DNA from 3 places in the Trichococcus shcherbakoviae genome. Region 1 is predicted to be linked to each of the others. Evidence: riboswitches for the same ligand, from Rfam matches in the RefSeq annotation. Region 1 holds a riboswitch; each other region holds the start of a gene.

Region 1 (3,211 bases):
CGATGAGAGGATACGCGACAGTCTGCAGGCCGTTCAGGACGGCTTCAGCATTCTGAATGTGAATGTCGGGAGGAATGGGCTCAAGGATGTGGAAAGCTTGTTGGCCATCCGTAAGGCAGTTGGACCGGGCATCCGCATCCGGGTAGAGGTCAATCAGAGCTGGAGCCCCCAGGAGGCGGTCCGGTTCATCAGCATGCTGGAGGATAAGGGCATGCAGGCCGAGCTGGTGGAACAGCCGGTGAAGGCGCACGATCTGGCCGGCCTGAAATTTGTGACGCAACACGTCCAAACACCGATAGTGGCTGACGAGAGTGTCTTCTCTGTGAAGGATGCCCTCCACATCATCCAGACTCAATCAGCTGACCTCATCAATATCAAACTGATGAAGATCGGCGGCATTCACGAGGCACTCAAAATCTGTGCAGTGGCGGAAACATACGGGTTAGACTGCATGATCGGCTGCATGTTGGAAAGTAAGATTTCGGTCAGCGCAGCGGCCCATCTGGCAGCCGCCAAAAACTGCATCACGATGGTCGACCTCATTGGGCCGTCGTTCTACAGAATCGAAGCTTATGAGGGCGGTCCGCTATTCACCGGGGGCACGATCAAACTGGGTGATGCGAATGGCATCGGCATCAACGCTTTTCCAAAAGCCCATTTCAAAAAGCTGGGAATCGTAAAATAAATAAATGTCCTCCTTAATAAGGCCAGGAAGGAAAAGCCATGAAGTTGAGAGATTTTTATGTGAAACGAGCCATCGGTTTTATCATCGTTATGCTTCTTGTGTTGATTATTTTGTTGCTCAACAAGTATATCCTGCATCTATTCTGAAAAATATAAAAACCGCCACCGGAAACATAAAATTCCGATGGCGGTTTTTTGGGTTTGTTCTAGATCAGGCCAACTTTTTTCATGGCTGCGGCCAAACGGTCAATGACCGCTTGATCGGCATCCGTCAACGGCAGACGCATTGGTCCGACGTTGAAGCCCAGCAGTTGCATTCCGGCTTTTACAGGAATCGGATTCGGCTCCACGAACAGGCAGTCGATCAGTTCTTTGTACTGTGCTTGCATCGCGGCAGCTTTTTTGATGTCGCCATCCAGGAAAGCATGCGTCATTTCCGATGTAGCTTTCGGTGCGATATTGGCAAGGACAGAGATGACGCCTTTTGCGCCCAAGCTCATCAACGGGATGATAGTGTCATCATTCCCCGAGTAGATGTCCAGGCGATCGCCCAAAAGACTCAGATTGTCCACGGCTTGGCTGAAGTTTCCAGTGGCGTCCTTCAAGGAAACGATGTTATCGATTTTCGCCAGTTCCACCAGTGTTTCAGGGGTAATGTTCTGACCGGTGCGGCCCGGCACATTGTAAAGGACGATCGGAACTTTCACGCTGTTGGCGATGGCTTTGTAATGCTCAATCAAGCCTTTTTGCGATGTTTTGTTGTAATAAGGGGTTACGCTGAGGATCGCATCCACACCGGTTGCCTCTACAGCGCGCGTCAATCCGACCCCGTGGCGCGTGTCATTGCTTCCGGCACCGCCGATGACAGGGATACGGCCGTTGACTTTTTCGACAGTGAAACGAATGAGATGAAGTTGCTCTTCATCCGTCAGCGTTGAAGCTTCCCCGGTTGTGCCCGCGATGATGATCGAATCGGTGCCGTTCGCGATATGGAACTCGATCAGCTCTTCCAATACCTCGTAGTTGATTTCTTGGTTCTCCGTGTCTTTAAACGGCGTAACGATCGCAACGCCTGATCCTTCAAAAATTGCCATGCTTATCTTCCTCCTGAATTCTGTTTTATATTTATGAATAGACAAAAAACGACTATGAGCAAATGGTCTCATAGTCGTTCAAAACAGGCTGCTTAAGCTGAAGCGTTGCATCCATATAGTGAATTCCACCAATTTGCCCCAACGTGAGAAGCTCACCGAACAAAGCTGGGCGGCTTTGTCCGACAGTGCCAGATTTATTCAACCTTGGCCCCAATACAGAGTATTTCGGCAGCAACACCTTTCAGGGAATCCCTTACTGATTGTTAACCGCGACCTCTTCATCACATCGAATCGTATTTTGTTACTTCCACACTATCAAATACAAATCAGTCTGTCAATCATATTCTGAGTGGATGCTGAGAAAATACTTTGAAAAAGATGGCAAAAAAGACACATAAGGTGACGGTACATGAGGATGCTTCCGGGAACGCATATGCGCCGCCAATGTGATAAAATCAAATTGAGGAAACGCTTTTACGGAAAGTCCAAAAAGGGATTCCGGGATGTTTTGTTGCAGGCCATCCGCGCAGAGTTTATCTCCAGCGCACCGGCAAGGATGATGAGAGGACGTGAATAGCGATGAAGATTGAACATGTTGCAGTGTGGGTGGGCGATTTGGAGCTGATGCGCGATTTTTATGTTCGTTTTTTTGATGGAAAGGCCAATAAATTATACCGGAATCCTGAGAAAGACTTCCAATCTTACTTTATTACTTTCCGTGAAGGAGGGGCCCGTTTGGAGCTTATGAAAAGGATGGATGTCAACGAACGCTATCCCCTTGATATGCTTGGCTGGGCGCATCTGGCCGTCTCCGTCGGCAGCAAGCAGAACGTCGACTATTTCACTGATAGACTCATCAAAGCGGGGTACACATGCAAAAGCCAGCCGCGCATTACAGGGGATGGCTATTATGAAAGCATGTTCCTTGATCCGGAAAAGAATGTCATCGAAATCACGATCTGAAAGAACAGTCAGGCCGAAAAAGCAGGGGGGCTGTCAGCCATGAAGAAAAGAAGCCATCTATTTGCCGATCAAACGAAAGCCGGAAGGGATATGCGCAAAAAAAGGACGCGCTTCCTGATTGCCGGAGCGATCGGTACGGGCATCGGGCTGGCCGGCGGATTCTGGTTGCGTTGGGAATTGGCCCCTTTGATCGGTTGGGACAGTGCAGCAATCATTTTGTTGTATTTGCTGTGGAAGGATTTTCATCCGCATGATGGCACGGAAACCGAGCGGATTGCGCAAGAGGAAGATATCCAATATTCGACGATCGATTTTTTTGTCCTTATGGCATGCCTGATCAGCATCGGGGCTGTCGCGTTGATGCTGACGACTCATGTACGCAGCTTCGGGACGATCGGATTTGGTCTGTTCAGCATCGTGCTCTCCTGGACGACGGTGCACAGTCTCTACATGTTGCGGTACGCGGAACT
Region 2 (3,211 bases), 380 kb from region 1:
GCGATCCTGTCCTCCGGCGAAACACCCCTCACCGGAGGACGACAATCATTATGCGCCCCGAAAAGCAAAAAAGCACCCCAGCGAGGGTGCTTTTTGGTTGTATGTTGTGTGTTCGGTAACTTGCTGTTGGCTTTTAGCCCTTCAGCCCTTCCTTTTCGAGGATCAGGTCGTAGCAGGCGATTCCCTGCAGCAGAACCTTCTCGTCGAAGTTGAAGCGGCTGCTGTGGAGCGGGTGCGTCCAACCCATGTCGGGACGGCCGGTCCCAAGCAGGATGAAGGCGCCGCGGATGCTTTCTTGGTAGAAAGCGAAGTCCTCGGCCAGCATCAATGGTTTGACGACTTCGTAGGCATCGACCGGCAACGCGTCCATCAACGTGCCGATCATTTCCGCATCGTTGGTGACTTCCGGATAGAAATCGCGGATATCCAACGTGCAGATGACACCACTCATGCGCTCGATGCCGGCACAGATGTCGGCAAGGCGTTCCTTGATGGAAGCATAGACCGCCTTATCGTAGCTCCGGATCGTCCCGGTCATCTCGGCTTTTCCGGCCACAATATTGCGGGCTTCCCCGGCATGCAACGTGCCGATGTTCACGACAGCCGGCTGCAATGGATCAAGGTCGCGGGCCAGAATGTTTTGGACCGAGAGAAGAATCTGCGCGGCGGCGATCAAGGCATCCTTGCCGAAGTGCGGTTGCCCGGCATGCGAGCTGACGCCCTCAAGCGTAATGTCGAATTCGCCGTTGCGCGCCATCAAGGGGCCTTTGGCCAAGCCCAGGATGCCTTCAGGCAGACTCGGATACAGGTGGTAGCCGTAAATCTTTTCGACCTGCAGCTCCTGCAGGATGCCGGAATCCATGATCCATTTCGCACCGCCCGGGCCTTCTTCCGCTGGCTGGAAGACCAAAACGACGGACTTTTCCAAAATAGGCAGGGACTTCAGGTATTTCGCGAAACCCAACAACAAGGCCATGTGCCCATCGTGTCCGCACGCATGCATTTTGCCCGGGTGAAGGGAAGCGAAATCCGCTCCTGTATCCTCGGTTACCTCAAGGGCATCCATGTCGGCACGGAAGGCTACTGATCCCGGGGACTTGCCCTTCAGGACGGCTACCCAGCCCGTCTCGGCTGTACTGATCGGTTCATAACCGAACGATACCAACTTTTGGCGGACATATTCCGAAGTCAACGGCAGATCGAAACCGATCTCCGGAATCTGGTGGAGCTCCCTTCGGATCGTCTTCACCGTATCGTATAATTCTGCAATCTGCATGCTGTTCACCTGATCCCTCTGCGTGTATTTATTAGTCTCTTAAGTCAGCCAATAATTGGGTTTTTTCGCTAGTCTGAGCGTCCTTCATTTTCACGATTTTAGCAGGGGATCCCGCAACAACCGCGTTAGCCGGTACGTCTTCCAATACGATTGCGCCAGCTGCGACAACAGCGCCTTCGCCGATGTGTACGCCTTCGATGATGACAGCGTTCGCGCCGACCAAAACACCGTCTTCGATGATGACTGGTGATTTCGATGGTGGCTCAAGAACGCCTGCAACCACTGCGCCTGCTCCGATGTGACAGTTTTTGCCGATCGTGCCGCGTGCGCCGACAACCGCGCCCATGTCGATCATTGTGCCTTCTCCGATGATTGCGCCGATGTTGATGACCGCACCCATCATGATGACAGCACTCTTGCCGATCGTCACGTGATCACGGATGAATGAACCCGGCTCGATGCGTGCATCGATTTTGGTAGTGTCCAACAATGGAATTGCGGAATTGCGTCTGTCGTATTCCATGACGTGATCTTTGATCTTATCTTTGTTTTCTTCCAAGAAATGATAGATCGCTGCAGCGTCGCCGAAGACTGTGTAGCTGTCCCCGTTTCCGAAGAATTTCAAGCCTTCGTAGGCAGGATTCTCGAAATCCCCTTTGATGTAAAGTTTTATAGGTGTTTGCTTTTCGGCAGCCTTGATGTAAGCCGCGATTTCGTAAGCATCTGTCAATAATAGTTCGCTCATTTTGATGTTTCCTCCCGATCATTTTTTTCTGTTCCAACATGCCCATTATAGCATGCCAGCCTGTGTTTGCCCTATGCGGCGGACGGCCGTTTGTTCCTGAAATGCAAAAAAAATAGCGGTAAGCGAGTGCTTACGGCTACGGAGACCTGCATTCGCCCAACCAAGCTAAAGCGCAATCCATTGTCATCGGGCAACGACAATGGAACAGCCCCACATTTGTTCAACCTGGGTCCAGCATCTGCATGCTTCGGCGACCGTCCCTTTCCCTTGCGGTACTCTTGACCAGCCGCGACCTCTTATTGCTTGGCGATTCATTTAATTTTTCTAATCGTACACTTATCCGGCAGAACTGTCAACCGCTCCGGGTCGGAAAGTGCCGGGATGAGTGGCCTTCTATATGTGAAAAAACTCATCAAATTAGCGGTTTTCTAATTTTCATTCAAGAGTGTGTAACTTAGCATAGAAATACGTCTGCAATCGTGTTATGTTATTTTCATGATATTGGGCGTCAGCAATCGGCTGGCGCATGTTCGACTATACATTGATTAAGGATATTTCATCCGGAGGAGATAAATTATGAGCAGAGAAACGAACCGTTTTGTGAAGCAACTGAAAGGATCGCCCATCCGCAACTTCGACGCTGCCATCAGCGATGTGAAGGACCTGATCCGCTTCACGATGGGTGAGCCAGATTTCGATACGCCGGATTTCATTAAAGCGGCGGCCGCAGACGCTTTGAACCAGAATCAGACGCATTACGCCCCTTCCGCCGGCGTCCTCGAAACCCGCAAGGAGATTGCGAAGTTCATGGAGCGGAAATACGGCCTGCATTACAACGCGGAGACAGACATCATCCTGACTGTCGGCGCCACGGAAGCGATCACTGCGTCGATGTTCGCGCTGATGAATCCGGGCGACAAGGTGATCATCCAATCGCCGGCATTCCCGCAGTATGAATACGTTACGCATTTGGCTGGCGGCCAGAGCGTCAAGATCGACACATCCGAGACCGGTTTCCTGATCACGCCGGAGGACCTGATGGCGGCGTTGGATGCGAATCCGGAAACGAAGATGGTCGTGCTTACCTATCCAAACAACCCGACCGGCGCCACTTATACGAAGGCGGAAGTCGAGGCGTTGGCCGAAGTCATCAGGAAATATGATGTTTTTGTCCTCAGCGATGAGATCTA
Region 3 (3,211 bases), 1.1 Mb from region 1:
AATACGGACGTATCTTTTATGTTGATGACGAATTCGTTCCCTGTCGCCGGCAGGATATTCCGGATCACTTGCGGCATGACGACATTCCGCATCGTCTGCAAGTGATTCATCCCGATTGCTTGAGCGGCTTCGAATTGCCCTTTGTCGATGGAAATGATCCCGCCGCGGACGATCTCCGACATATAAGCGCCCGTATTGACCGATACGATCAAAAGCGCTGCAAAGATGCGGTTCATGTCGATGTCAAACGCCAATGCGGCACCATAATAGATGACCATGGCTTGCACGATCATAGGCGTGCCGCGGAAAATTTCGATGTAGCATGACAGCAAAAAATTCACCACGTTGTACACGTGTTTTTTCCAACCCGATTCCGCAACCGGGATCGTACGGATGACGCCGATCATCAGACCGATCCCCAGTCCGATGATGGTTCCGATTAAAGCTATATATAATGTTGTCCATGCACCTGATAAAAACTGTCTCCAGTTTTCTTCGATGATGCGGATAACCCAACTAAACTCCATTTAATGTATGCCCCTTTTTGATGTTCCGTCAGTCTTGATTATTCAGCTGATGGTTGGTTTTGGATTGCTTCATCCATCATTTGGATGCGTTCTTCTTCTGTGATGCCGCTCAGGATCTCATTGATCTGGTCTTTCAATTCACTTTCTTTGATCAAACCGATTGCGATTTCTGAATCAGCCGCGGACAATTCGAAAGTATCCGTTTCATCCAATTCGATCATTTTGAAAGCGGAATTGGCTGCTGAAGCGCTGATGGCTTCCGGACGTTCCGATACGTAAGCATCAATTGTGCCTGATTCCAAAGCTACGCGCATGGAAGTGAAACTGTCCATTGCCGGTTGCTTTTGCACGCCTTCAATCTGATCGATGACGCCATAGTGCAACGTATTCAACTGTGCGGTAACTTTTGCGTCCGCGAAATCAGCCAAAGTTGTCGCATCTGCATAAGCGCCATCCGCTTTGACGACAAGTACTAGTTCAGTCGTATAGTAGGAATCCGAGAAATCAATCGCTTCTTTGCGTTCCTCTGTCGGCGACATGCCTGCAACGATAGCATCGATTTTAGATGAAATCAACGCCGGCACCAGGCCATCCCATTCCGTCTTAACGATGACCAGTTCCTTACCTAAACCGTCCGCCACTTTTTTGGCCATCTGAACATCATAGCCATTAGCGTACCCGTCAGCGCCGTCGATTTTCACTGCGCCGTTGCTGTCATCATTTTGGGTCCAGTTGAAAGGAGGGTAGCCTGCTTCCATTCCGACCACGAATGTTTCAGAATCCGCTGAACCGTTGGCTGCGGATGAATCATCAGTGGCTCCGTTACCGCAACCCGCCAAAATAAACAAGCCTGTCAATGCTGCCATTGTTTTTTTCCATGTTTTTACTGTCATCTCTATTTCCTCCTAATGTATATAGTCTTTTTTTTACTGCTCAAAAATAATAAAAAATAACCCTTCTTATACGGCCGCTTTTGTCCACCTTTCTTCCCATAGAGCGTCATAACAACGATAATTCAGTCCGTTTTTGTGCAAAAAAATAGACTATAAAGCAAAAGGCCCTATAATCCAGCTTCCTTCTGCCCGCAATACCGAAAGTACTCCACAAACGATTTTGGGCAAATCGTTCTGACAGTGTCAGGATTCTTAACCCTGACCCCAACACAGCAAACGCTGTATTTCGGCGAACACCCCTTTCAAACGGGCATTTTACTCTTGATGTTCGCAGCCTCTTTCATTATTGTATGATCGTATGACATTATTGTATGTTATTATACTGTACGGATTTTTAATTTGCAACAAAAAGCGCTTTGCCCCGCCATCCGAAGCACTACACTCATCGACGGGCACCATCACGGATCGTCCCTATTTTTTCCGTTTCAAAAAATCGGTTTCGGATGCTATACTGACTGCAACGACAAAAGGGAGGAACTACCTCAATAATGCTTACTATACTATTCGATTTAGACGATACTTTATACGACACAGCAAGTCCGTTCTTCCAGGCGCTGGAAAATTACCGCTTGGAGAACAGCCACAGCGACGAAGAAACCTTCGCACTTTTCCGCGAACATTGCGATGCGGCTTTCGATCTGTTCTCCAATGGGGAGCTGACGCTGGCCGAGTCCCATATCATGCGCACACAGCATACGTTCGCCGACCTGGGCCTTGCGCTCACCAACGAAGAGGCGATGCACTTCCAGGAAACCTACCAAAAGAGGCAAGCAGAAATCACGTTAAGCCCAGGCATCGATCAACTTTTGAATGAGCTGGAAAGTCGGAACATTCCGATTGCGGTCTTCACAAACGGTCCTGAAAAGCACCAGATGAAAAAGTTCAACGCCTTGGGTCTGGAGAGATGGGTGCCGCCCGCACGCACCTTCATTTCCGAAAAAATCGGTTGCCCAAAACCCTATGCCGAAGCCTTCGCGCATGTGCAGGAGGCTTTGAAGGCCAGTCCTGATGAGCTGCTCTTCATCGGGGATACCTACGAAACGGACATCATCGGCGGCCAGGCTGCGGGTTGGACTACTTTGTGGTATAACCATCGCCAGAAACCGGAAGATGAAAAAGTGGTGCTGGAGCCAACCTTCTATTCTGTAGCGGAAATGCACCAAGCCATAAACAATAACATCTCAAAACGAAAGGAAATATGACCTATGATCCAGACAAAATTAGCCATCATCGGGGTCGGCCATGTCGGTTCCCAAGTATTGACCGACTGCAGCCACCTCAACTTATTTTCTGACATCGTCCTGATCGACAGCAACGAGGACACGGCAAGAGGCGAAGCCCTGGACCACCGCCATGCGCTGGCCGCTAGCTACCGGACACACAGCAAAATCTACGCCGGCGATTATGCGGACTGCGCGGATGCCGACGTCATCATCATTTCCGCAGGCGTCAGCGAGAAGCCTCGCCCCGGTGAGGATATGCCCCCAAGAGCGTTGATGGGCAAGGAGAATGCCAATGAAATACGCAAAATCATGGCCGGCATCACCCAGCACACAAAAGACGCCATCATCATCCTGATAACGAATCCGGTCGATACGATCACCTACATCGCCGAAAATGAGTTCGACTATCCGAAAGGTAAGATTTTCGGCACCGGAACGACTTTGGATACTTTCCGCTACCGTCAGATTGTTGCTGCCCATTATCATGTCGATCCCAAAAACGTCAGCG

Evidence for each region. Region 1 has a riboswitch for lysine ahead of dapA (4-hydroxy-tetrahydrodipicolinate synthase). Riboswitches for the same ligand answer to the same signal wherever they lie in the genome.
Region 2: it holds a riboswitch for lysine, as region 1 does, so the genes downstream of both, dapD (2,3,4,5-tetrahydropyridine-2,6-dicarboxylate N-acetyltransferase) here and dapA (4-hydroxy-tetrahydrodipicolinate synthase) in region 1, are expected to answer to the same signal.
Region 3: it holds a riboswitch for lysine, as region 1 does, so the genes downstream of both, ACKPBX_RS12940 (ABC transporter substrate-binding protein/permease) here and dapA (4-hydroxy-tetrahydrodipicolinate synthase) in region 1, are expected to answer to the same signal.

What each region holds. Positions count from the first base shown of each region.
Region 1 is NZ_OY762653.1:868,359-871,569, reverse strand. It holds gene ACKPBX_RS03965 (mandelate racemase/muconate lactonizing enzyme family protein) at 1-685, shown strand, start outside; gene dapA (4-hydroxy-tetrahydrodipicolinate synthase) at 891-1,778, opposite strand; lysine riboswitch at 1,919-2,065, opposite strand; gene ACKPBX_RS03955 (VOC family protein) at 2,358-2,741, shown strand; gene ACKPBX_RS03950 (DUF1345 domain-containing protein) at 2,781-3,211, shown strand, end outside.
Region 2 is NZ_OY762653.1:490,491-493,701, forward strand. It holds gene ACKPBX_RS02325 (M20 metallopeptidase family protein) at 134-1,276, opposite strand; gene dapD (2,3,4,5-tetrahydropyridine-2,6-dicarboxylate N-acetyltransferase) at 1,308-2,021, opposite strand; lysine riboswitch at 2,182-2,327, opposite strand; gene ACKPBX_RS02335 (aminotransferase class I/II-fold pyridoxal phosphate-dependent enzyme) at 2,598-3,211, shown strand, end outside.
Region 3 is NZ_OY762653.1:2,727,090-2,730,300, reverse strand. It holds partial or broken gene ACKPBX_RS12940 (ABC transporter substrate-binding protein/permease) at 1-1,420, opposite strand, end outside; lysine riboswitch at 1,614-1,768, opposite strand; gene ACKPBX_RS12935 (HAD family hydrolase) at 1,969-2,682, shown strand; gene ACKPBX_RS12930 (lactate/malate family dehydrogenase) at 2,686-3,211, shown strand, end outside.